DNA from 4 places in the Streptomyces sp. NPDC046859 genome. Region 1 is predicted to be linked to each of the others. Evidence: riboswitches for the same ligand, from Rfam matches in the RefSeq annotation. Region 1 holds a riboswitch; each other region holds the start of a gene.
What was found. Region 1 has a riboswitch for cobalamin ahead of ABZ899_RS31205 (ABC transporter substrate-binding protein). Riboswitches for the same ligand answer to the same signal wherever they lie in the genome.

Region 1 (5,295 bases):
CGGCAGCCACAGCGTGCCCCAATTGACCCCGCCGAGGCCGCCGAGCGTCCAGGCGAGGACCGCGCGGGTCTCGTTGCCCCGATCGGTGGTGAGCAGGAGCAGATCGAGGACCGCGGTGAGCATCGCCGCGATCGCCACGCCGGACAGCACGAGACGCGATGAGGTGATCCGTCCGCCGGTGCGGGCGGTGGCGTACACGAGCAGGAGTGCGCCCAAGGCACCTACGAAGGCTGCCGCCGACAGGGAGACGGGACCGAAAAGGGTGGCCCCGAACACGATGACCGAGAACGCGCCGAGGGACGCTCCCGAGGAGACCCCGAGCAGGTACGGCTCGGCGAGCGGGTTGCGCACCAGGGCCTGAAGGGCCGTGCCGATCACCGCAAGGCCGGCGCCGGTGACCGCACCGAGCAGCACCCGCGGCGCCCGCACGTCCACCACGATGGTCTCCCGGGCCCGCGACCAGTCCGGCTGCTGCCAGTCGGCACCCAGTGCGTGCGTCACGATGCCCCACACCTGGCCGGGTGGCACGTGGACGGAGCCGATCGCAAGTCCCGTAGTGGCGGAGACGGCGAGCAGGGCGGTGAGTACGAGCAGCGTGACGGCCAGCCGCGTGCGGCCCCCTCCTGGCTGCGTGGTCTTCCGTGGTCGGACCCTGCGCTCCGTGGACGCGCCGGTGGCGGTCCGGGTCACCGGAAGCTCTCGGGGTGCAGTCCGCGGGCCAGGTCGTCGACCGCGTAGGCCGAGCGGATTCCCACCAGGGTGGCGGTCAGCGGCAGGACGACGAATCGCTTGTTCCTGACAGCGGGTACGTCGGCGAGCGCGGGCTGGGACAGCAGGAACCGCTTCTTCTGCTCGACGTTTCCGGCACCGGCGTAGTCGTAGATGGCGATGACCTCCGGTTTGCGCTCGATGACCTGCTCCCAGGAGACATCGCCGAAGACGTCGTCGAGGTCGGCGAAGACGTTCTCGCCGCCGGCCAGGCGGATCAGCTCGGTGCCCAGGCTCTTGCCGCCCGCGGTGAATGCGGCCTTGTCGCCGCTGTCGTAGACGAAGACGGGCACCTCGGGCTCGCCTTCGACCGTGCCTGCGGCCTTGCCGACGCGGCCCCTGAGTTCGGTGACCAGCTTGTCGGCCCGGTCCGAGACACCGAAGATCTTGCCGATGGTGCGGATCTCGTCGTAGGTGTCCTCCATCGTCACCTTCTTCTTGCCGCAGTACTCACGGTTGAGGTAGGTGTCGATGCCCGCGTCGGCGAACGCTGAGCGGGAGCGGCCCTCCTTCTCGGCGAAGGCACTGCCGTAGCCGCCGTAGACGAGTTCGGGTTCGGCATCCAGGACCTTCTCGAACGACGGTTCCTTGCGCGCCAGTTCGGGAACCGCCTCGTAATCCTTCTTCAGCTCGGGCAGAACCGCGGAGTCGGGGAAGGCCTTGCCGACCATGCGATCCTTCAGGCCGAGGGCGAGCATGAGTTCAGCCGGGTGCTGGTGGATGGTGACCACCCGTGACGGCGGCTTGTCGTACGTCCTCCTCACGCCGCAGTTGTCGATGGTGACCGGGAAACCCGCGGGCACGGCCGCGGTCGCCTTCGCGTCCCCGCCGCTCTCGTCGGCCGCACCGCAGCTCGTGGTCAACAGCACTGACGACAGAGCCACGGCAGCGGCCGTGGCACGAAGGAGCCCGCGCGTGCGGGCAGGGGTGAACAGCTGGGACACGTGAAGCCTCCTGGAGTCCGCGCTCCTCGGATCGGGCCCGCGACGGACCAGTGTCCTGACTCCCGGATCGACGCTTCCTCCGCCTTCCCGCGCGGCGCGCAGTGGCGTGTCGGAGGGGCGCTCCCCGGTCACAGTGGCGGGACCGTGCCGGATTCGCACCGGCTTCCTGTCTCCCGTCGCGGCGATGACCAGGTGATCTTACGATTCCCCGCGTCGCAGGCAAAAGGGCGCGCGGACCCGGCCGTGCGCACCACGCCTCCCTCACGCTTCGCGGACGGCCCGAAGGGTGAGTCGTTCAGCGCTCTCGTCGTAAGGGCGCCCCTCGAACCCGCCGAAGACCTGCCCGCGGCCGAACCCCGCCTCCTCGGCCATCCGTCGCCGCTCCGCCGCGCTGTGCACCCTGAGAAGCCGTGCCGCCGGGCCAGAACCGCCTGGGCGGTTTCCGGTACGGGCGTCAGCGCCGATCGCGAAGCGCGGCGTCACCCTGGCCGTCGCCTTTCCACGGTGGGGGACGGCGGGTTCGGGGTCTGCGTGTCGTCGAGGTCGGCATGGGGGTCGGCCTCCGTTGGCGGCGCTGTCCGGGTGGTCCTCGTCTCGCGGACTCGGTGGGGGGAGTGCGGCTTGGGCGGGCGGGTGGATGAGGCGAGGCAGGTTTCGTCTGGCGGAGACGTCGGCGCTTTCTTGTGTCGATGGTTTGACACAAGTTTTCGCAGCAGGGCATCTTGTATCCATCGTTTGGTACAAGGTGCCTTGGGGGATCTTCACGTGCTCGACACCGTCCCGCTCCAGTCCCGGTTCCTCGACCACGCCGACCATTACGCCCGATGGTCCGGCCTGGCGATCGGCTTCGAGTTCGGGCCGGGCGACCACCGGCAGCGTCGCGACCGTGCCTGGGCCATCGTGGGAGCCTGGGGACTGCTGGTGTCGTGTCAGGTCCTTCTCGTCGTACTGATGCTTCTCGTCGCGCTCACGGACGGGCCCTGCGCCGGCCCGCTCGGCGCGGTCACCATCGTGGTGATCTGCCCCCTGGGTCTGCTGAGCGTGTTCACGTTCGGATGGTCCGTGCTCACCGTGGTGGCGCCACGGGCGGTGGACGACGGTGTGGCGGACGAGGGGAGTGGCGACGATGAGTGAACGCACCGTCCGTGTCGACACCACCAGCCAGGTACCGCCGTACGAGCAGATCCGTGCCCAGTTGGCCGCGCTCATCCGTACCGGCCGGCTGGCCGAGGGCGAGCGCCTGCCGACCGTTCGGCAACTCGCTGCAGACCTCGGTCTGGCGCCGGGCACCGTGGCCCGTGCCTACCGCGAGCTGGAGGCCGCGAGATTGATCCGGACCCGCCGGGGCGCGGGTACCCGGGTGGCCGAACTCCCGGCCGCGCACGGGCACGATGTCCATCAACTGGACACGCTGGCACGCGACTTCACCTCGGCAGCCCGTGCACTCGGCGCCGGCACCGAGGACATCCTGACCGCCGTCCGCAACGCTCTGGACTCGGGGTCCGAGCCGGTCAAGGCAAAGGACCACAGCGCAACTGAGGGCGTCAAACCGACGGAGGCGTCGGCGACCATCCCGGGCACGGGCGTGCGTGGCAGGTGAAGTCGAGGAGCCTTGCGCGCTGTTCAGTGCGCAAGGCATGCGCTGCTCCGCCGCAGGCGTGGGCTGGGGCGCTCCGTTCGGCGGCCGGTTCACATCCGCAAGAGGTCCGTGCGTGCCCTTTCCTCTTCGGGAACTTCGGTGGAGGCGTGGACAACATCGTCGGCCGCACCTCCGCTCAGGGGTCACGTCATGTCCGCCCTGGACCGGGCCACACAGGCCGAACCGGTCCCGTCGGCAGCTCCGGAACTTGGCCGTTCGCCCGTCCTGCTGCACGACCTCGCCCGGACGGTGACTGGCGCGCAGGCTTTCCCCTCGCGCCCGGTAAGGGCCGGCCGACGCACGGCGACGACACGATGAGCCCGGACTCCGACGTGCAGGACGTCCTGCTGCGGAGGCTGCCAGGCTGATCATGATGCAAGGCCATTCCACCCCCCGGAGCTCGGGTGCCGTCACCACGTCCGGCGGATTCGACACCTCGACCGTACGGAACCCCTGCCGCTGCCCGCTGGTCCGGACAGCGACGGAATCGCCAGGCAGCCGAAGGCAGCCGATGTACTGCTCAGAAACCTCCTGCCATGCCTTGACCCGACGTCCGATCCCGCGGCTCCCCGCCGGTCGGTCATGATCGATGCCCGAGGTGGCCCGCTTGACATATTTCGGACCGGTGTGAGGCTGAAGGAGATACGGTTCCGCTCGACCGTCGCTTTCACGAAGAGCCCGACACCCGACAAAGTCGCCCACCGGGTCCAGTCACCCACCAGGTCGCGGTGGCGAATGTTGAATCTGACCCGTGTTCCGCAGGGGGACAGCTCCGGACGCGAAGTGAGGCGATCGAATGGACCGGGTTCCCGAGGTGGCCGTGATAGGAGCCGGCATCGTCGGTCTCTGCACCGCCTACGCACTGGCCGAGCGCGGAACGATGGCGCGAGTGTACGAAAGCGGCGTTCCAGGCCACGGACAGTCCAGCGGCCAGTCCCGCATCTTCCGCCACGCGCACGACGACGCCCGCCTGGTCGAATTCACCCGGCAGGGCCGCGCCGTCTGGGACGAGTGGGCCGACCGGTTGGGCACCGAACTGATCTCCCAGGACGGAGTGGTCGCCCTGGGCGATCCCGTACCTAGGAGACTGCGCATTCTGCAGGATGTCGGCGGCATACCGGTCCGGCCCGTGGACAGCGCCGAGCTTCACACCCGCATGCCGCTGCTCGCCGACTACAGCGGTCCCGCGATGCTCGATGAGGACGGCGGCGCCATCCGCACCCGTGTCGCGATCGAGAGCCTGGCCGACGCACTGGGTGACGCGGTGGTCACCGACGAGGTCATCTCCCTGCATCCGACGGGTCACGGGACGGTGGAAGTGCTCAGCGCCGGCGGCCGCGCAGAGTACGCGTCGGCGGTGGTGTGCGCGGGCCTGAGCACCGCGCGACTGGCACGCAACGTCGGGCTTTCGCTGCCCGTACAGCCGGCAGCCCACGTCCGCCTCACCTTCCAGGTCAGGGGAGCGCCCCCGGAACGGGTCGCCTGTCTGCAGGACAGCAGCGGCGACTTCGGCGAGGTCGGCGTCTACGCCGCCCCCTACCCCGGCAACAGCCGCTATGCGGTGGGACTCAGCCAAACGGTCGAAGTGCGGGAGGACGGCAGCTTCGCCGACCCCAACGCACTGGTGGCTCTCAACGACCGCGCCCGCGCGTACGTCTCCCGCGCATTGCCCGGTCTCGACCCCGAGCCCGTCGAGTACCTGCACTGCTGGGTGACAAGTCTGCCGTGGAGCGAAGACGGCATGGCGGTCTGGGAAGCCGACGGGATCTTTTTCGCCGCCGGGCACAACCTGTTCAAACAGGCACCTCGACTGGGACGGGCATTGGCCGGCGCCGCCATGGCCGAAGAACTCGAGGAGAACCTGCGGCCGACGGCAGCACTCGGCCAGCCCCGCTGACCGCCCCGCCGGTCGGCGCATCCCGCTCCGACGACGTGGTAGCCACG
Region 2 (5,295 bases), on a different contig from region 1:
CGACCCGCGCGGCCCGCTCCGGGTCGGCGACGTACACCGGCACGTCGTCCGGGCCCTGCTCCTTGAACGAGAACGGCACGGTGACCAGACGCCCGTCGAACTCGGGGATCGCCACCTGCATCGCCGCGTCCATCGGGGACAGGGCCGCGTCGGACTCCTCCCAGGCCGCCCGCGAGGACGTCAGGCACAGCCCCTGCAGCACGGGCACGTCCAGCTCGGCCAGCCTGCCGATGTCCCACGCCTCCTCGTCGCCGCCCGCGGACGCCTGGGAGGCATGGGTGCCGCCCGCCGCGAGGACGGTCGCGACCAGGGCGTCGGCCCGGCCCAGGATCTCGTACAGCCCGGCGTCCGCGCCGCGCAGCGAACCGCAGTACACGGGCAGCGCGTTGGCGCCCCGGGCCTCGATCGCGTCGCACAGGGTGTCCACGAACGCGGTGTTGCCGCTGAGGTGGTGGGCCCGGTAGAAGAGCACGCCCACGGCCGGCCGGCCCTCCACCCACGGACGTGAGCCGTGGACGCCGTACTCCGGCATCGGCCGCGGCTCCAGGAACCCCTCGCCCGTCAGCAGCACGGTGTCGGACAGGAACCGGGCGAGCTCGGTGAGGTTGGCGGGACCACCCGCCACCAGGTACTTCAGCGCCTCCGCCACCACGCCGGCCGGCACCGACGACTCGGCCATGAGTTCCGCGTCCGGCACGGACTCGCCGCCGAGCAGCACCGTCGGCACCCCCGACGCCTTCAGCACGGCGAGCCCGTCCTCCCAGGCCCGCTTGCCACCCAGCAGCCGTACGACGGCGATGTCGGCGCCCTCGATCAGCGCGGGCAGCTCGGAACCGACGTCCAGGCGGGTCGGGTTGCCGATCCGGTACGCGGCGTCGCCGGCGCGTGCCGCCAGCAGGTCCGTGTCGGCGGTCGACAGCAACAACACTGTGCTCATGCGGGCGCTCCCGGGGGGATGAAGGGCAGTCCTCGCGGCGCGCCCGACTCGATGAGCCGCCACAGCGCGTCCGTGTCCGCGTGTCGTTCGATGAGGTCGCCGAGCCGGTCGAGCTGCTCCTCGCGCAGCGCGGCGAACGAGGTGCCGGGCGCCGGCACGAAGCGGCGGCCCGCGGCGGCCGCCACCTCCCGCAGGAAGGCGCGCCGGAAGGCGTCCGACTCGAGCGAGCCGTGCCAGTGGGTGCCCCAGGTCTGACCGACCCGGCAGCCGTCCAGGAAGGGTTCGCCCGCCAGGACCTCGGCGACCCCGTGGTGGATCTCGTAGCCCTCGACGCGCTCGCCGAGCGCTTCACCGGCGGGCCGGGTCAGGGTCTTCTCGCGGGCGAACCGCACCCGCACGGGCAGCAGGCCGAGGCCGTCGACGTGACCGGCACGGCTCTCCACGTCGTCCTCGATGTGCTCGCCGAGAAGCTGGAAGCCGCCGCAGACACCGAGGATCGGGCGGCCCTCGGCGGCCCGGCGCACCAGGGCCTGCGCGAGACCCCGCTCCCGCAGCCATGCCAGGGCGCGGACGGTGCCCCGGGTGCCGGGCACCACCACCAGGTCGGCGTCGGCCAGTTCCTCCGGCCGGTCCACGAACCGCACGACGACGCCCGGTTCGGCGGCGAGCGCGTCGACGTCCGTGAAGTTCGACATCAGCGGCACCGCGCACACGGCGACCCGCAGCACGTCCTCGCCGACCGGGGCGGCCACCTCGGACTCGCGCACCGCCCCGCGCAGCGACACCCGCAGGCCGTCCTCCTCGTCGATGCCGAGTCCGTGCCGGAAGGGCAGGACGCCGTACGTCCGCCGTCCGGTGAGGCCGTGCAGCATGTCGAGGCCGGGTTCGAGGAGCGAGACGTCGCCGCGGAACTTGTTGACGAGGAACCCGGCGACCAGCTCCTGGTCCTCGCGGGACAGCAGCGCCACGGTCCCGAAGAACGAGGCGAAGACACCGCCCCGGTCGATGTCGCCCACGACCAGCACGGGCAGCCCCGCGCCGCGTGCGATCCCCATGTTCACGATGTCGGTGCGCCGCAGATTGATCTCGGCCGGGGAACCGGCCCCCTCGCAGATCACCGCGTCGTACGTGGCCCGCAGTTCGGCGAGGGAGTCCAGCACGGTGCCGAGCAGCCGCTGCTGCCGTCCGCCGTGGTAGCCGCGTGCGCTCATCTCGCCCACCGGCCTGCCCAGCAGCACCACCTGACTGCTCTGGTCCCCGCCCGGCTTCAGCAGGACGGGGTTCATCAGCGCGGTCGGCTCGATACGGCACGCCTGGGCCTGCATGGCCTGCGCCCGCCCGATCTCCGCGCCCTCGCGGGTGACGAACGAGTTCAGCGACATGTTCTGCGCCTTGAAGGGCGCGACCTTCACGCCCTGGCGCACCAGCCACCGGCAGATCCCGGCGGTGACGACGCTCTTGCCGGCGTCGGAGGTCGTGCCGGCGACGAGCAGCCCGCCCTTCACGAGACACGTCCTCTCGCCCCGCGCCGCCCGAGCAGGAGCCGCGCCCCGGCGCACACGCCCAGGGCGAGCACCCCGACCCGCTGGGAGAGACGCACGGCCCGCTCGATGTCGGCGACCCGGACGGCCCGTCCGGCGGCGCCGTTCAGCACGGGCCGGTGCTCCACCCGCCCGCCGTACGACAGCGTCCCGCCGAGCCGCACCCCGAGCGCGCCCGCGAACGACGCCTCCACCGGGCCCGCGTTGGGGCTGGGATGCCGGTGCGCGTCCGCGCGCCAGGCCCGTACGGCGCCCCGGGGGTCGCCCCCGGCGACGGCGGCCAGCGCGGCGGTCAGCCGGGCACCCGGCCAGCCGGCCACGTCGTCGAGACGGGCCGAGGCCCAGCCGTAGCGGCGGTACTCGGGGGAGCGGTGCCCGACCATGGCGTCGAGGGTGTTGACGGCCCGGAACCCGGCGAGGCCCGGCACGCCGGCGACGGCTCCCCACACCAGGGCGCCGACCACGGCGTCCGAGGTGTTCTCGGCGACGGACTCCACGACCGCCCGCGCGATCCCGTCGGCGTCCAGCGCCTGCGGGTCGCGGCCGCACAGATGCGGCAGCCGCGCCCGCGCCGCCTCGACGTCGCCTGCCTCCAGGGCACGTCCGACGGCCCGGGCCTCCCGGGCGAGCGACGTGCCGCCGACGACGGCCCAGGTGACGGCGCCGGTCAGGGCGACGGAGGCGGCGGGGGAGGGGCGCACGGCACGTGCGCCCAGCGCGGCGGCCGCCACGGCGCCACCGGCGCACACGGCGGTGTGCAGCACACCCCAGGCGCGGTGGTCGCGCCACAGCACTCGTTCCACGGCGCCCGCGGCACGTCCGAACGCGGCGACCGGATGCCCACGGCGTGGATCGCCGAGCAGCAGGTCACCGAGGAGTCCGGCGGCGGCGCCGTACGCGAAGACGCGTTCGGCACGCATGGGGTTCAGCCGGTGGTGGCGTCGGACAGGGGTCCGGTACTGCGTGACGAGCGGCAGGCGAGCATCGCGTGATGTCCTCACTCAGGGTGTCCACGCCCTGGTTCGACGAGACCGGCGGCGAGAGTTCCTGGCTCCCGGGGGTTACTACCCCGGTGACAGTGGCGGGACCGCGCCGGATTCGCACCGGCTTCCTCTTCTGCCGCCGTAGATGGCTCCGGAAGTCCACCATGGGTCGCGACGGCCGTCAACTTGCCTGTGACCTGCGACGGGAGAGTGTGCGCAGGCCCACACACACCGAAGGTGCGCGACGGTGTCCCGTCACGCACCTCAGGAGTCGCGCGCCGTGCGTCAGGCCACGATGAGATAGATGCCGTACGCCACGGCCGCCGTGCACGCCGCGAAGCACGCGTACGCGCCGGTGACCGCGAGCGCGGCCGAGTCGCCCTGGGCGACCGCCCGTTCGCGGCGCGAGAGGCCCGCGATGCCGAGGGTGAACAGGCCCACGAGGGCCACCGTGACGACGAGACTGACACCGAAGACGGAGCCGAGGGACGCCCAGTCGATCTTCATGCTGCTTCCTTGTGTTGCCGGGAGGGGGGACCGGGGGTCACACGCCGGCCTTGGAGGGCTCGGCTCCGGATGCCGGTGCGGGGAGGGTGACCGCGAGGTCCTCGGTCACCGTGCCCGCGGGAGGCGGGGTCACGGCGGCCATGGCGGTGGTGACCACGCCGGCGGGCTCGTCGTAGTCGGTGACGTTGGTGTGGTCGATGACCTCGCGGCGGGAGATCTTCCAGATGGCGGCGCTGGAGGCGACCAGGAAGACCGCGACGGCGGCGGTGCCCCAGTCGCCGAGACCCGTCACGTACTCGGCGAGCGCGGCGACCAGCGCGGCGGCCGGCAGGGTCAGGCCCCAGGCGACGAACATCCGGGTGGCCGTGGACCAGCGGACCACGCCGCCCTTGCGGCCCAGACCGGCGCCCATCACGGAGCCGGAGACCGAGTGCGTGGTGGACAGGGAGAAGCCGAGGTGGGAGGAGGCCAGGATGACCGTCGCCGCGCTGGTCTGGGCGGCGAAGCCCTGCTGCGGCTGGAGGTCGGTCAGGCCCTTGCCCATGGTGCGGATGATCCGCCAGCCGCCCAGGTAGGTGCCGAGCGCGATGGCCAGGCCGGCGGAGAGGATGACCCAGGTGGGCGGGTCCGAGTCGGGGGCGAGGGTGCCGCCCGCGACGAGGGCGAGGGTGATGATGCCCATGGTCTTCTGGGCGTCGTTGGTGCCGTGGGCGAGGGAGACGAGGCCCGCGGAGGCGATCTGACCGGCGCGGTAGCCCTTCTTCGCGGCCTGGCCGTCGGCCTTCCTGCCGAGCGTGTAGGTGAGCCGCGTGGCCAGCAGGGCCGCGACGCCCGCGACGATCGGGGCGGCGACGGCCGGGAGCAGGACCTTGGTGACCAGCACGTCGCCGTGGACGGCGCCGACGCCCGCCGAGGCGATGGTGGCGCCGATCAGGCCGCCCATCAGGGCGTGCGACGAGCTGGAGGGCAGGCCCACCAGCCAGGTGAGGAGGTTCCAGAGGATCGCGCCGACCAACGCGGCGAAGATGACCTCGGGACGGATGCCGGTCTCGTCGACGAGACCCTTGGAGATCGTGTTGGCGACCTCCACCGAGAGGAAGGCGCCCACAAGGTTGAGCACGGCGGACATGGCCACCGCGACCTTGGGCTTGAGCGCACCGGTCGAGATGGTCGTGGCCATCGCGTTGGCGGTGTCGTGAAAACCGTTCGTGAAATCGAACGCGAGCGCGGTTACCACCACGATCGCGAGGATCAGCGAGAAGTTTTCCATTTACCCAGGCAATCGTTCGAGGTCATTGGCTCGATGAACGTAGGCAACCTGAGTGAA
Region 3 (5,295 bases), on a different contig from region 1:
CGCGGTGCCGTACACCATCCTGGTCTACCCGCTGATCTTCACGTTCCTGCCGCGGCTGTGGTCGGTCTCGCACAAGCACGGCTATGTGACGACCTCGGACTTCGTGCGCGGACGGTTCGGCTCCAAGAGCCTGTCGCTGGCCGTGGCGGTCACCGGCATCCTGGCGACGATGCCCTACATCGCGCTCCAGCTCGTCGGCATCCAGGCCGTCCTGGACGTGATGGGCGTCGGCGGCGGCGAGAGCACCCACTGGTTCGTCAAGGACCTGCCGCTGCTCATCGCCTTCGGTGTGCTGGCGGCGTACACCTACTCGTCGGGACTGCGCGCCCCCGCGCTGATCGCCTTCGTCAAGGACACGCTGATCTACCTCGTCATCGCGGTGGCGATCATCTACATCCCGATCAAGCTCGGCGGCTTCGACGAGATCTTCGCCAAGGCGGGCGACGCCTTCGCGCAGACCAACCCGGCCACCGGCGCGCCGCGCGGTGCGCTGGCCCCGGGCGAGGCGGGCCAGTGGACGTACGCCACGCTGGCGCTGGGCTCCGCGCTCGCGCTGTTCATGTACCCGCACTCGATCACCGCGACGCTGTCCTCACGCAGCCGTGACGTGATCCGGCGCAACACCACGATCCTGCCGCTGTACTCCCTGATGCTGGGCCTGCTGGCGCTGCTCGGCTTCATGGCGATCGCGGCCGGGATCAAGGTGCAGAACGGGCAGCTGGCGATCCCGCAGCTGTTCGAGAACATGTTCCCCGACTGGTTCGCCGGCGTGGCCTTCGCGGCCATCGGCATCGGGGCGCTGGTACCGGCGGCGATCATGTCCATCGCGGCGGCGAACCTGTTCACCCGCAACATCTACAAGGACTTCATCAGGCCCGACGCCACGCCCGCCCAGGAGACCAAGGTCTCCAAGATCGTGTCCCTCCTGGTGAAGGTGGGCGCGCTCGTCTTCGTCCTCACCATGGACAAGACGGTCGCCATCAACTTCCAGCTGCTGGGCGGCATCTGGATCCTGCAGACCTTCCCGGCCCTGGTCGGCGGCCTGTTCACCCGCTGGTTCCACCGCTGGGCGCTGCTGGCCGGCTGGGCGGTCGGCATGCTCTACGGCACGGTCGCCGCGTACGGGGTGGCGTCGCCGACGCAGAAGCACTTCGGCGGCTCGGCCAAGGAGATCCCGGGCATCGGTGAGATCGGCTACATCGGTCTGACGGCGTTCGTGCTCAATGTGCTGGTCACGGTCGTCCTGACCTTCGTCCTGAGGGCCGCGAAGGCGCCCGAGGGCGTCGACGAGACGAAGCCGGAGGACTACACGGCGGACGCGGGTGACCCCGGCGTCCAGGTGGAGCTGCCGCCGGCCACGGCGGGCTCGGCCCACTGAACCACCGGCACACGGCGGGCCGTCGGAGAGATCCGGCGGCCCGCCGCCGTGTGCGCGGGGGTTGTCCCGTCGGCGACGCCGGGGCCCGGCCTGACCGGCGGGACACCTCCTACGGCAGACTCGCCGTATGGACATCGTGATCCGGCAGGCGGACCCAGGCGAGTACGGCATCCTCGGCGAGATCACCGCACGGGCCTATCTCCAGGACGGCTTCCTCGACTTCGGCGAGAGCGACGACTACCTCGGCGAGCTCAAGGACGTGGCCAGGCGCGCGGCGGCCGCACAGGTGCTCGTGGCCGTCGAGCACGACCGCGTCCTCGGCGGCGTGACCTTCGTCCCGGACGGCGGCCCGATGGCCGATCTGGCCCGCCGCGGCGAGGCGGAGATCCGTATGCTCGCCGTCGACCACGCGGCCCGGGGCCGTGGAGCCGGCGAGGCGCTGGTCCGCGCCTGCGTCGACCGCGCCCGCGCCACGGAGGGGTGTGTGCGGGTGATCCTCTCCTCCCAGTCCACCATGCACTCCGCCCACCGCCTCTACGAGCGCCTGGGCTTCGTCCGCACACCGGACCGGGACTGGAACCCCCTGCCGGAGCTGACCGACCTCATGCTCATCACCTATGAGTTGACGCTCTGACACCAGTACGCCACAACATCTAGGGGTGGCGCGGCGGGCGAGCACAAGATGTATGCTCATGCTCGCTGTCGCCGCAGGGGAATCCGGTGCGAATCCGGAACTGTCCCGCAACGGTGTACCTGTGCATGTCGCGTGCACATCGTCAGTCCGAGGACCTGCCGACAGTGCGTCCCGGCCACCCCCGGCCGGTGCGCTCCGACGTCCGGGCCTCGGGGAATGGGCCGGTGGACGCGACGCCCCGTGCGCTCGTGAGCTGCCCCCTGCCTCCGCGAGGCCCAGTGCCGAGCGAGGGAGAGCCTCACGTGACCATCGCGCCAGCCGAACCGGCCTCAGCGGCGGCCGAACCGGAGAACGACGGTCCCGGTGCCGCGCTGTTGCGGACCCTGACCGAGCTGACCGCCGACCTCCCCGACGCCGACCCCGGCCGGATCGCCGGCGCCGCGCTGCGCGGCCGGTCCGCCCGGGCCGACGAGACGGAGCTGCGCGAGCTCGCCACCGAGGCGGCGGCCGGGCTCATCTCCGAGGACCCCGCGTACAGCAGGCTGGCCGCGCGGCTGCTCACCCGCTCCATCGCCGCCGAGGCGGCCTCGCAGGGCGTCACGACCTTCACCGAGTCGGTCGCGACCGGGCACCGCGAGGGCCTCGTCGCCGACCGGACGGCCGCGTTCGTCCGGGCGCACGCCGGCCGGCTCGACGCGCTCGTCGACCCCGCCGCCGACGACCGGTTCGGCTACTTCGGCCTGCGCACCCTCCACAGCCGCTACCTGCTGCGGCACCCGCACACCCGCAAGGTGATCGAGACGCCCCAGCACTTCCTGCTGCGCGTCGCCGCGGGTCTCGCCGCCGACGACACAGCCGGAGCGGTGGACGAGGTCGCCGCGCTCTACCGACTGATGAGCCGCCTGGAGTACCTGCCGTCCTCCCCCACCCTCTTCAACTCCGGCACCCGGCACCCCCAGATGTCGTCGTGCTACCTCCTGGACTCCCCCAAGGACGAGCTGGACTCGATCTACGACCGCTACCACCAGGTCGCGCGCCTGTCCAAGCACGCGGGCGGCATCGGTCTGTCGTACTCCCGCGTCCGGGCCCGGGGTTCGCTGATCCGGGGGACGAACGGGCACTCCAACGGCATCGTGCCGTTCCTGAAGACGCTGGACGCCTCGGTCGCCGCCGTGAACCAGGGCGGCCGGCGCAAGGGCGCCGCCGCGGTCTACCTGGAGACCTGGCACTCCGACATCGAGGAGTTCCTGGAGCTGCGGGACAACACCGGTGAGGACGCCCGCCGTACGCACAACCTGAACCTCGCGCACTGGGTCCCGGACGAGTTCATGCGCCGGGTCGAGGCCGACGGGCCGTGGAGCCTGTTCTCCCCCGCCGACGTGCCCCACCTGGTCGACCTGTGGGGCGAGGAGTTCGACGCGGCGTACCGCGAGGCGGAGCGCGCGGGGCTGGCCCGCAAGACCCTCCCGGCCCGTGAGCTGTACGGCCGTATGATGCGCACCCTCGCGCAGACCGGCAACGGCTGGATGACCTTCAAGGACGCCGCCAACCGGACCGCCAACCAGACCGCCCTGCCCGGGCACGTCGTGCACTCCTCCAACCTGTGCACCGAGATCCTGGAGGTCACGGACGACGGGGAGACGGCGGTCTGCAACCTCGGCTCGGTCAACCTCGGCGCCTTCGTGCGCGACGGTGACATCGACTGGGAGCGCCTGGACGAGACGGTCCGCACGGCCGTCACCTTCCTCGACCGGGTCGTGGACATCAACTTCTACCCGACCGAGCAGGCCGGCCGCTCCAACGCCCGCTGGCGTCCGGTGGGCCTGGGCGCGATGGGCCTGCAGGACGTCCTCTTCCAGCTGCGGCTGCCCTTCGACTCCCCCGAGGCCAAGGCGCTGTCGACCCGGATCGCCGAGCGCATCATGCTCGCCGCGTACGAGGCGTCCGCCGACCTCGCCGAGCGCGACGGCCCGCTGCCCGCCTGGGAGAAGACGCGGACCGCCCGGGGCGTGCTGCACCCCGACCACTACGACGTCGAGCTCACGTGGCCCGGGCGCTGGGCCGCGCTGCGCGAGCGGATCGCCGCGACCGGGCTGCGCAACTCGCTGCTGCTGGCGATCGCGCCCACCGCCACGATCGCCTCCATCGCCGGTGTCTACGAGTGCATCGAGCCGCAGGTCTCCAACCTGTTCAAGCGCGAGACCCTGTCCGGCGAGTTCCTCCAGGTCAACTCCTACCTCGTCGAGGAGCTGAAGCGGCTCGGCGTGTGGGACGCCCGTACCCGCGAGGCGCTGCGCGAGGCCAACGGCTCGGTGCAAGACTTCGCCTGGATCCCGGCGGACGTACGGGCGCTGTACCGCACGGCCTGGGAGATCCCGCAGCGCGGCCTGATCGACATGGCGGCGGCGCGCACGCCGTTCCTCGACCAGTCGCAGTCCCTGAACCTGTTCCTGGAGACGCCGACCATCGGCAAGCTCTCCTCGATGTACGCGTACGCCTGGAAGCAGGGGCTGAAGACGACGTACTACCTGCGCTCGCGCCCGGCGACGAGGATCGCCCGCGCCGCACGGGCGACCGTCCCCGTACCGCAGGTCACCGACCCCGACGCGGTCGCCTGCTCCCTGGAGAACCCCGAGTCCTGCGACGCCTGCCAGTGATGCCCGCCCGTCACCCGACCACCACCCCTGGAGGACGGCGCTCCGCGCCGACAGCGATGACCCGTACCCAGAACCTGCTCGACCCCGGCTTCGAGCTGACCCTGCGCCCGATGCGCTACCCGGACTTCTACGAGCGCTACCGGGACGCCATCAAGAACACCTGGACCGTCGAGGAGGTCGACCTCCACTCGGACGTGGCCGACCTCGCGAAGCTGACCCCGGCCGAACAGCACCTGATCGGGCGCCTGGTGGCGTTCTTCGCGACCGGTGACTCGATCGTCGCGAACAATCTGGTGCTGACGCTGTACAAGCACATCAACTCCCCCGAGGCGCGGCTGTACCTGTCGCGTCAGCTGTTCGAGGAGGCCGTGCACGTCCAGTTCTATCTGACGCTGCTCGACACCTACCTTCCCGACCCCGAGGACCGGGCGGCGGCGTTCGCGGCGGTGGAGAACATCCCGTCGATCCGCGAGAAGGCCGGCTTCTGCTTCAAGTGGATCAACGAGGTGGAGAAGCTGGACCGTCTGGAGTCCCATGCGGACCGCCGGCGGTTCCTGCTCAACCTGATCTGCTTCGCGGCCTGCATCGAGGGCCTGTTCTTCTACGGCGCCTTCGCGTACGTCTAC
Region 4 (5,295 bases), on a different contig from region 1:
GCCGCGGTCGTGGCCGTCCTGGCCCATCTTGGCGACCAGGATGCGCGGGCGGCGGCCCTCGGCCTCCTCGAAGTCCGACACGAGGGTGCGGGTGCGGTCCACGGCGGGCGACTCCCCGGCTTCGTTGCGGTACACGCCGGTGATGGTACGGATCTGGCTCGCGTGCCGCCCGTACACCTTCTCCAGGGCGTCGGAGATCTCGCCGACGGTGGCCTTCGCGCGGGCCGCTTCCACGGCCAGCTCCAGCAGGTTCCCCTCGCCGCCGGCCGCCCGCGTCAGCGCGTCCAGCGCGTCCCGGCAGGCCGTCTCGTCCCGCTCCTCGCGCAGCCGCCGCAGCTTGGCGATCTGCTGGGCGCGCACCGAGGAGTTGTCGACCTTGAGCACGTCGATCTGCTCGTCGCTGTCGACGCGGTACTTGTTGACGCCGATGACCGGCTGGCGCCCGGAGTCGATGCGCGCCTGGGTGCGGGCCGCCGCCTCCTCGATGCGCAGCTTCGGGATACCGGCGTCGATCGCCTTGGCCATGCCGCCGGCCGCCTCGACCTCCTCGATGTGCTGCCAGGCGCGGCGTGCGAGGTCGTACGTCAGCTTCTCCACGTAGGCGCTGCCGCCCCACGGGTCGATGACCCGGGTGGTGCCCGACTCCTGCTGGAGCAGCAGCTGCGTGTTGCGGGCGATGCGCGCCGAGAAGTCGGTCGGCAGGGCCAGCGCCTCGTCGAGCGCGTTGGTGTGCAGCGACTGCGTGTGCCCCTGCGTCGCCGCCATCGCCTCGACGCAGGTGCGTGTGACGTTGTTGAACACGTCCTGTGCGGTCAGCGACCAGCCCGACGTCTGCGAATGGGTGCGCAGCGACAGCGACTTGGAGTTCTTCGGGTCGAACTGCTTCACCAGTTTCGCCCACAGCAGGCGCGCCGCGCGCAGCTTGGCGACCTCCATGAAGAAGTTCATGCCGATCGCCCAGAAGAACGACAGCCGGGGCGCGAACGCGTCGACGTCCAGGCCCGCTTCACGTCCGGCCCGGATGTACTCGACGCCGTCCGCGAGCGTGTACGCCAGCTCCAGGTCGGCCGTCGCCCCGGCCTCCTGGATGTGGTAACCGGAGATGGAGATCGAGTTGTAGCGGGGCATCCGCTGCGAGGTGTACGCGAAGATGTCGGAGATGATCCGCATCGACGGCTTCGGCGGATAGATGTAGGTGTTGCGGACCATGAACTCCTTCAGAATGTCGTTCTGAATGGTCCCGGCCAGCTTCTCGGGCGGTACGCCCTGCTCCTCCGCCGCCACGATGTACAGCGCGAGCACGGGAAGCACCGCGCCGTTCATCGTCATCGACACGGTCATCTTGTCCAGCGGGATGCCGTCGAACAGCTGCCGCATGTCGTAGATCGAGTCGATCGCCACGCCCGCCATGCCGACGTCACCGGTCACGCGCGGGTGGTCGCTGTCGTACCCCCGGTGCGTGGGCAGGTCGAAGGCCACCGACAGGCCCTTCTGACCGGCCGCCAGATTGCGCCGGTAGAACGCGTTGGACTCCTCGGCGGTGGAGAAGCCCGCGTACTGGCGGATCGTCCAGGGCTGGTTGACGTACATCGTCGGGTACGGGCCGCGCAGATACGGCGCCACACCCGGGTACGTGCCCAGGAAGTCCAGGCCCTCCAGGTCACGCCCGGTGTACAGCGGCTTGACCGCGATGCCCTCGGGCGTCTCCCACAGCGGCTCGTCCCCGCCGGTGGCCTGCTTGACGGCCGTACGCCACTCGTCGGAGCCGCCCGCCGCGTCCGGGGTCCCCAGTTCGATCCCGGTGAAGTCGGGGATTCCCATCAGGACACTCCCATGCGGTCGAGGGTGGCGGACAGGACGGCGACGGCGTCACAGCCCGCGAAGACATGGCCGTCGACGCCGGGGTGGTCCCCGGGCCGCCCGGCGAGGAACACATGCGAGGCGCCGGCCGCCTTCAGCCGCCCGGCGGCCTCGGCCGCCTGCTCCTCGTACACGGCGTCGCTGGAGCACAGGCACGCCTCGGTGGCGCCGCTCTCCTCGAAGGTGCCCTCGGTGACGGGCTCGATGCCGCCGGCCTGGAAGAGGTTCGAGGCGAAGGTCAGGCGCGTGGTGTGGGCCGCGGCCGGGCCGAGCGCAGCCAGGTAGATCCGCGGCCGGGCGCCGGTCGCGGCCAGATGCGCGTCGGACCGGGCGCGCAGCGCCTCGTACGCCTCGTCGCGGCGCACGCGCGGCAGGCCCCCGGACGGCGGCTCGGGCGCGGGCTCGCGCACCACGGGCTGCTCGGCGAGATGCGGGAACTCGCTGACACCGGTGACCGGTTCGCGGCGCTTCGCCAGCTTGCCGGTGCGCGCCTCCCAGGTGGCGGCCAGGTCGTCCCGCAGCCGGCCCGAGCGCAGCGCGGCGGCCTGGCCGCCCGCCTGTTCGATCTGCCGGAAGAACTCCCAGCCCGCGTGGGCGAGTTCGTCCGTCAGCCGCTCCACGTACCAGGAGCCGCCCGCCGGGTCGATGACCCGGGCCAGGTGGGACTCCTCGATGAGGATGGTCGAGGTGTTGCGCGCGATGCGCCGCGCGAACGCGTCGGGCAGGCCCAGCGCGTGGTCGAAGGGCAGCACCGTCACCGAGTCGGCGCCGCCGACGCCGGCCGCGAGCGTGGCGACCGTCGTGCGCAGCATGTTCACCCACGGGTCGCGGCGCGTCATCATCACCGGCGAGGTGACGGCGTGCTGCACCTGGGCGCTGGGCGCCCCGGACACCTCGGTCACCCGCGCCCACATGCGGCGCGCCGCCCGCAGCTTGGCAATGGTCAGGAACTGGTCGGCGGTGGCCGCGTAGCGGAACTCCAGCTGGGCGGCGGCCTGTTCGACCGTCAGGCCGGCCTCGGTGAGCTCGCGCAGATACGCCACACCGGTCGCCAGCGCGGAACCGAGCTCCTGCGCGGCCGAGCCGCCGGCCTCGTGGTACGGCAGGGCGTCCACGGTCAGCGCCCGCAGCCCCGGGTACTCCTCGGCGCACCGCCGGGCCAGCACGGCGGCCGGCGCGAACGGGAGGGACGTGCCGGTGCGGGCCTCGTGGCCGAGCGGGTCGGCGCCGAGGTTGCCGCGCGCCGCGTCCTTGGCGACGCCGCGCTCCGCGTACAGGTCCAGCAGGGCGTGTGCGGCGGTCTCCGTCCCGGCGCCCGCGTCCAGGACGACCGGGGCGAGGTCGAGGTAGACGCCGTCGAGGGCCCGGCCGAGGGAGGACACCGGGATGCCGGCGTCGCCGAGGACCAGCCAGAGCGAGGTGACGCCGTTCTCCAGGTCCGCCAGCACCACGCCGTCCGCGGCCGTGGTGTGCCGCTGCCGTACGTCCCAGCCGCCGGCCGTGTTGCCCTCGGGGCGCCCGCCCCGGACGAACGGGGTGAAGCCGGGCAGGCCGGGGTCGGGCGCGGCGTCGCGCGCGGTGTACAGGGGGCGGGAGCGCATCCCGTCCTCGAGTGGGGTGGACAGGGCGTCCTCGGCAGCCGTCCCCGACACGTCCTTGCCCGCCTTGCGCAGCACACCCTCCACCAGGTGTTGCCACTGCTCATGGGTTGCGTCAGGGAACTCGGCGGCCAGCGAGAGCCCGTCGTCAGGCAGGACCGTCATGCTCGGATGCTAGGTCAGATCGCCAAAGGAGCAGCAGGGGGCACGGCTGTGACCTTGCCCTCTTCCAGATTGTGACCTGCGTCTCCGCACTCCTCCGCGGCCTGCGCGGGCACGACGGAGGAGCCGCTCGCGGCCCCGACTTGATAGCCTCGCGGAGCTGGTCGAGCCCCTTGCGGGGCCAGGGAATCCGGTGCGAATCCGGAACTGACGCGCAGCGGTGAGGGGGACGGGCGGGGCAGGCACGCCACTGGGAGACCGGGAAGGCGCCCCGCCGGGACGAACCCGAGTCCGAAGACCTGCCGGCACCTCCGCGCCACCGGGCGGGGAGGACCTCCGCAGGCCGGCTCCGCGTACGAGCCCCGACCCGAAGGCAGTCATGCCCGTACCCCCGCCCCCGCCGTCGTCCGAGCCGCCGCTCCCGGACCGGCGCCCCCCGTCCCCGCCCTGCCGGGTCGTGCTCTGCCGGGACTGCTGCTGCGGCAGCCCGAAGGTGGCCGGTGTGGACCATGCCCGTCAGGCCGCCCGGCTGAGGGACAGCGTGCCCGTACGCGTCTCGGACTGCCTCGACGTCTGCGACCACGCCAACGTGGTCGTCGTCCAGCCCTCCGCCGCGGCGCGGGCGGCGGGCGCCCGCCCGGTCTGGCTCGGCCTCGTCAACGATCCGGACGCCACCGAGGACGTCATCGCCTGGGTCCGGGCGGGTGGCCCCGGCGTCGCCCCCTGCCCGGAGATCCTCGACCTCCACACCTTCCCCCCGCCCTCGTCCCGCGCCCCCGGGAACGGCTGACCATCCGCTCGTCGCGGCGGTGACGGGTTCAGGCGTCATCCTGGCGGCGTCGCGCGCAGGTGGTCGCCCACCGGTGCGGGCAGGCCGGCGAGAGTCCGCGTGGGGTGGCGGCCCGGGTCAGGCGGCCTGGCCCGGTCCGCCCGACCTCCACACCTTCACGCCACCCTCGCTCCACGCCCCCATGAACGGTTGAACATCGAACGGGCGGTCACCTGATACCTCCGAGGATGCCCCGGCCTTCAGGCCTGGAGGAATCGGACCCCTGCGGAGCAGGGCGAGGAAGGAGCCATCGCCGTCAGGGCGATTGGTCGTCGCCGTCCATGGTGGTGAGGGCGACCTCAAGCAGATGCAGGATCTCGGAGTTGACCGAAGCCCAGCCGCTCCCGGCCACGGGCCGTGTCCTCGGCGTGGACTGGGGCGTCAAGGAGACCGCGACCACCACGTCCGACGCCCACGACCTCCCCCACACCCAGCATGGGAAGAACGCCGCACACAAACTCGCCTGCTACCAGCGGATGATGGCCCGCCGCAAGCCCGCACGCGGGCAGGCCGCGTCCAAGGGCTACCGGCAGGCGCAGCTGCGGGCCGCGAAGCTGCACAAGAAGGTCGCCCGGCAGCGGCAGGACACCGCCCGCAAATGGGCCAAGTCCGTGGTCCGCGACCACGATGCGATCGCCGTCGAGGACTTCCGGCCGAAGTTCCTCGCCAAGTCCACGATGGCGCGCAAGGCGGCGGACGCCGCGATCGGCGCCACCAAGACCGCCCTGATCGAGATGGGTCGCAAGCACGGGCGGGACATCCGCCTCGTCAATCCCGCACATACCACCATGGACTGCGCGTCGTGCGGAGCGAGAACCAAGCACGCACTTCCTCTTTCGGAACGTA

Region 2: it holds a riboswitch for cobalamin, as region 1 does, so the genes downstream of both, ABZ899_RS09950 (cobalamin biosynthesis protein) here and ABZ899_RS31205 (ABC transporter substrate-binding protein) in region 1, are expected to answer to the same signal.
Region 3: it holds a riboswitch for cobalamin, as region 1 does, so the genes downstream of both, ABZ899_RS12775 (ribonucleoside-diphosphate reductase subunit alpha) here and ABZ899_RS31205 (ABC transporter substrate-binding protein) in region 1, are expected to answer to the same signal.
Region 4: it holds a riboswitch for cobalamin, as region 1 does, so the genes downstream of both, ABZ899_RS07685 ((2Fe-2S) ferredoxin domain-containing protein) here and ABZ899_RS31205 (ABC transporter substrate-binding protein) in region 1, are expected to answer to the same signal.

The regions. Positions count from the first base shown of each region.
Region 1 covers NZ_JBEYXR010000030.1:53,336-58,630, reverse strand. The annotation lists gene ABZ899_RS31210 (iron ABC transporter permease) at 1-690, opposite strand, end outside; gene ABZ899_RS31205 (ABC transporter substrate-binding protein) at 687-1,712, opposite strand; cobalamin riboswitch at 1,761-1,882, opposite strand; gene ABZ899_RS31200 (hypothetical protein) at 2,478-2,846, shown strand; gene ABZ899_RS31195 (GntR family transcriptional regulator) at 2,839-3,312, shown strand; gene ABZ899_RS31190 (FAD-dependent oxidoreductase) at 4,148-5,248, shown strand.
Region 2 covers NZ_JBEYXR010000005.1:355,981-361,275, forward strand. The annotation lists gene cobN (cobaltochelatase subunit CobN) at 1-937, opposite strand, end outside; gene ABZ899_RS09945 (cobyric acid synthase) at 934-2,442, opposite strand; gene ABZ899_RS09950 (cobalamin biosynthesis protein) at 2,439-3,398, opposite strand; cobalamin riboswitch at 3,497-3,640, opposite strand; gene ABZ899_RS09955 (hypothetical protein) at 3,747-3,968, opposite strand; gene ABZ899_RS09960 (inorganic phosphate transporter) at 4,006-5,238, opposite strand.
Region 3 covers NZ_JBEYXR010000007.1:97,023-102,317, forward strand. The annotation lists gene mctP (monocarboxylate uptake permease MctP) at 1-1,378, shown strand, start outside; gene ABZ899_RS12770 (GNAT family N-acetyltransferase) at 1,506-2,012, shown strand; cobalamin riboswitch at 2,030-2,190, shown strand; gene ABZ899_RS12775 (ribonucleoside-diphosphate reductase subunit alpha) at 2,315-4,669, shown strand; gene ABZ899_RS12780 (ribonucleotide-diphosphate reductase subunit beta) at 4,726-5,295, shown strand, end outside.
Region 4 covers NZ_JBEYXR010000004.1:297,960-303,254, reverse strand. The annotation lists gene scpA (methylmalonyl-CoA mutase) at 1-1,821, opposite strand, end outside; gene ABZ899_RS07690 (methylmalonyl-CoA mutase family protein) at 1,821-3,623, opposite strand; cobalamin riboswitch at 3,765-3,942, shown strand; gene ABZ899_RS07685 ((2Fe-2S) ferredoxin domain-containing protein) at 4,000-4,410, shown strand; partial or broken gene ABZ899_RS07680 (transposase) at 4,779-5,295, shown strand, end outside.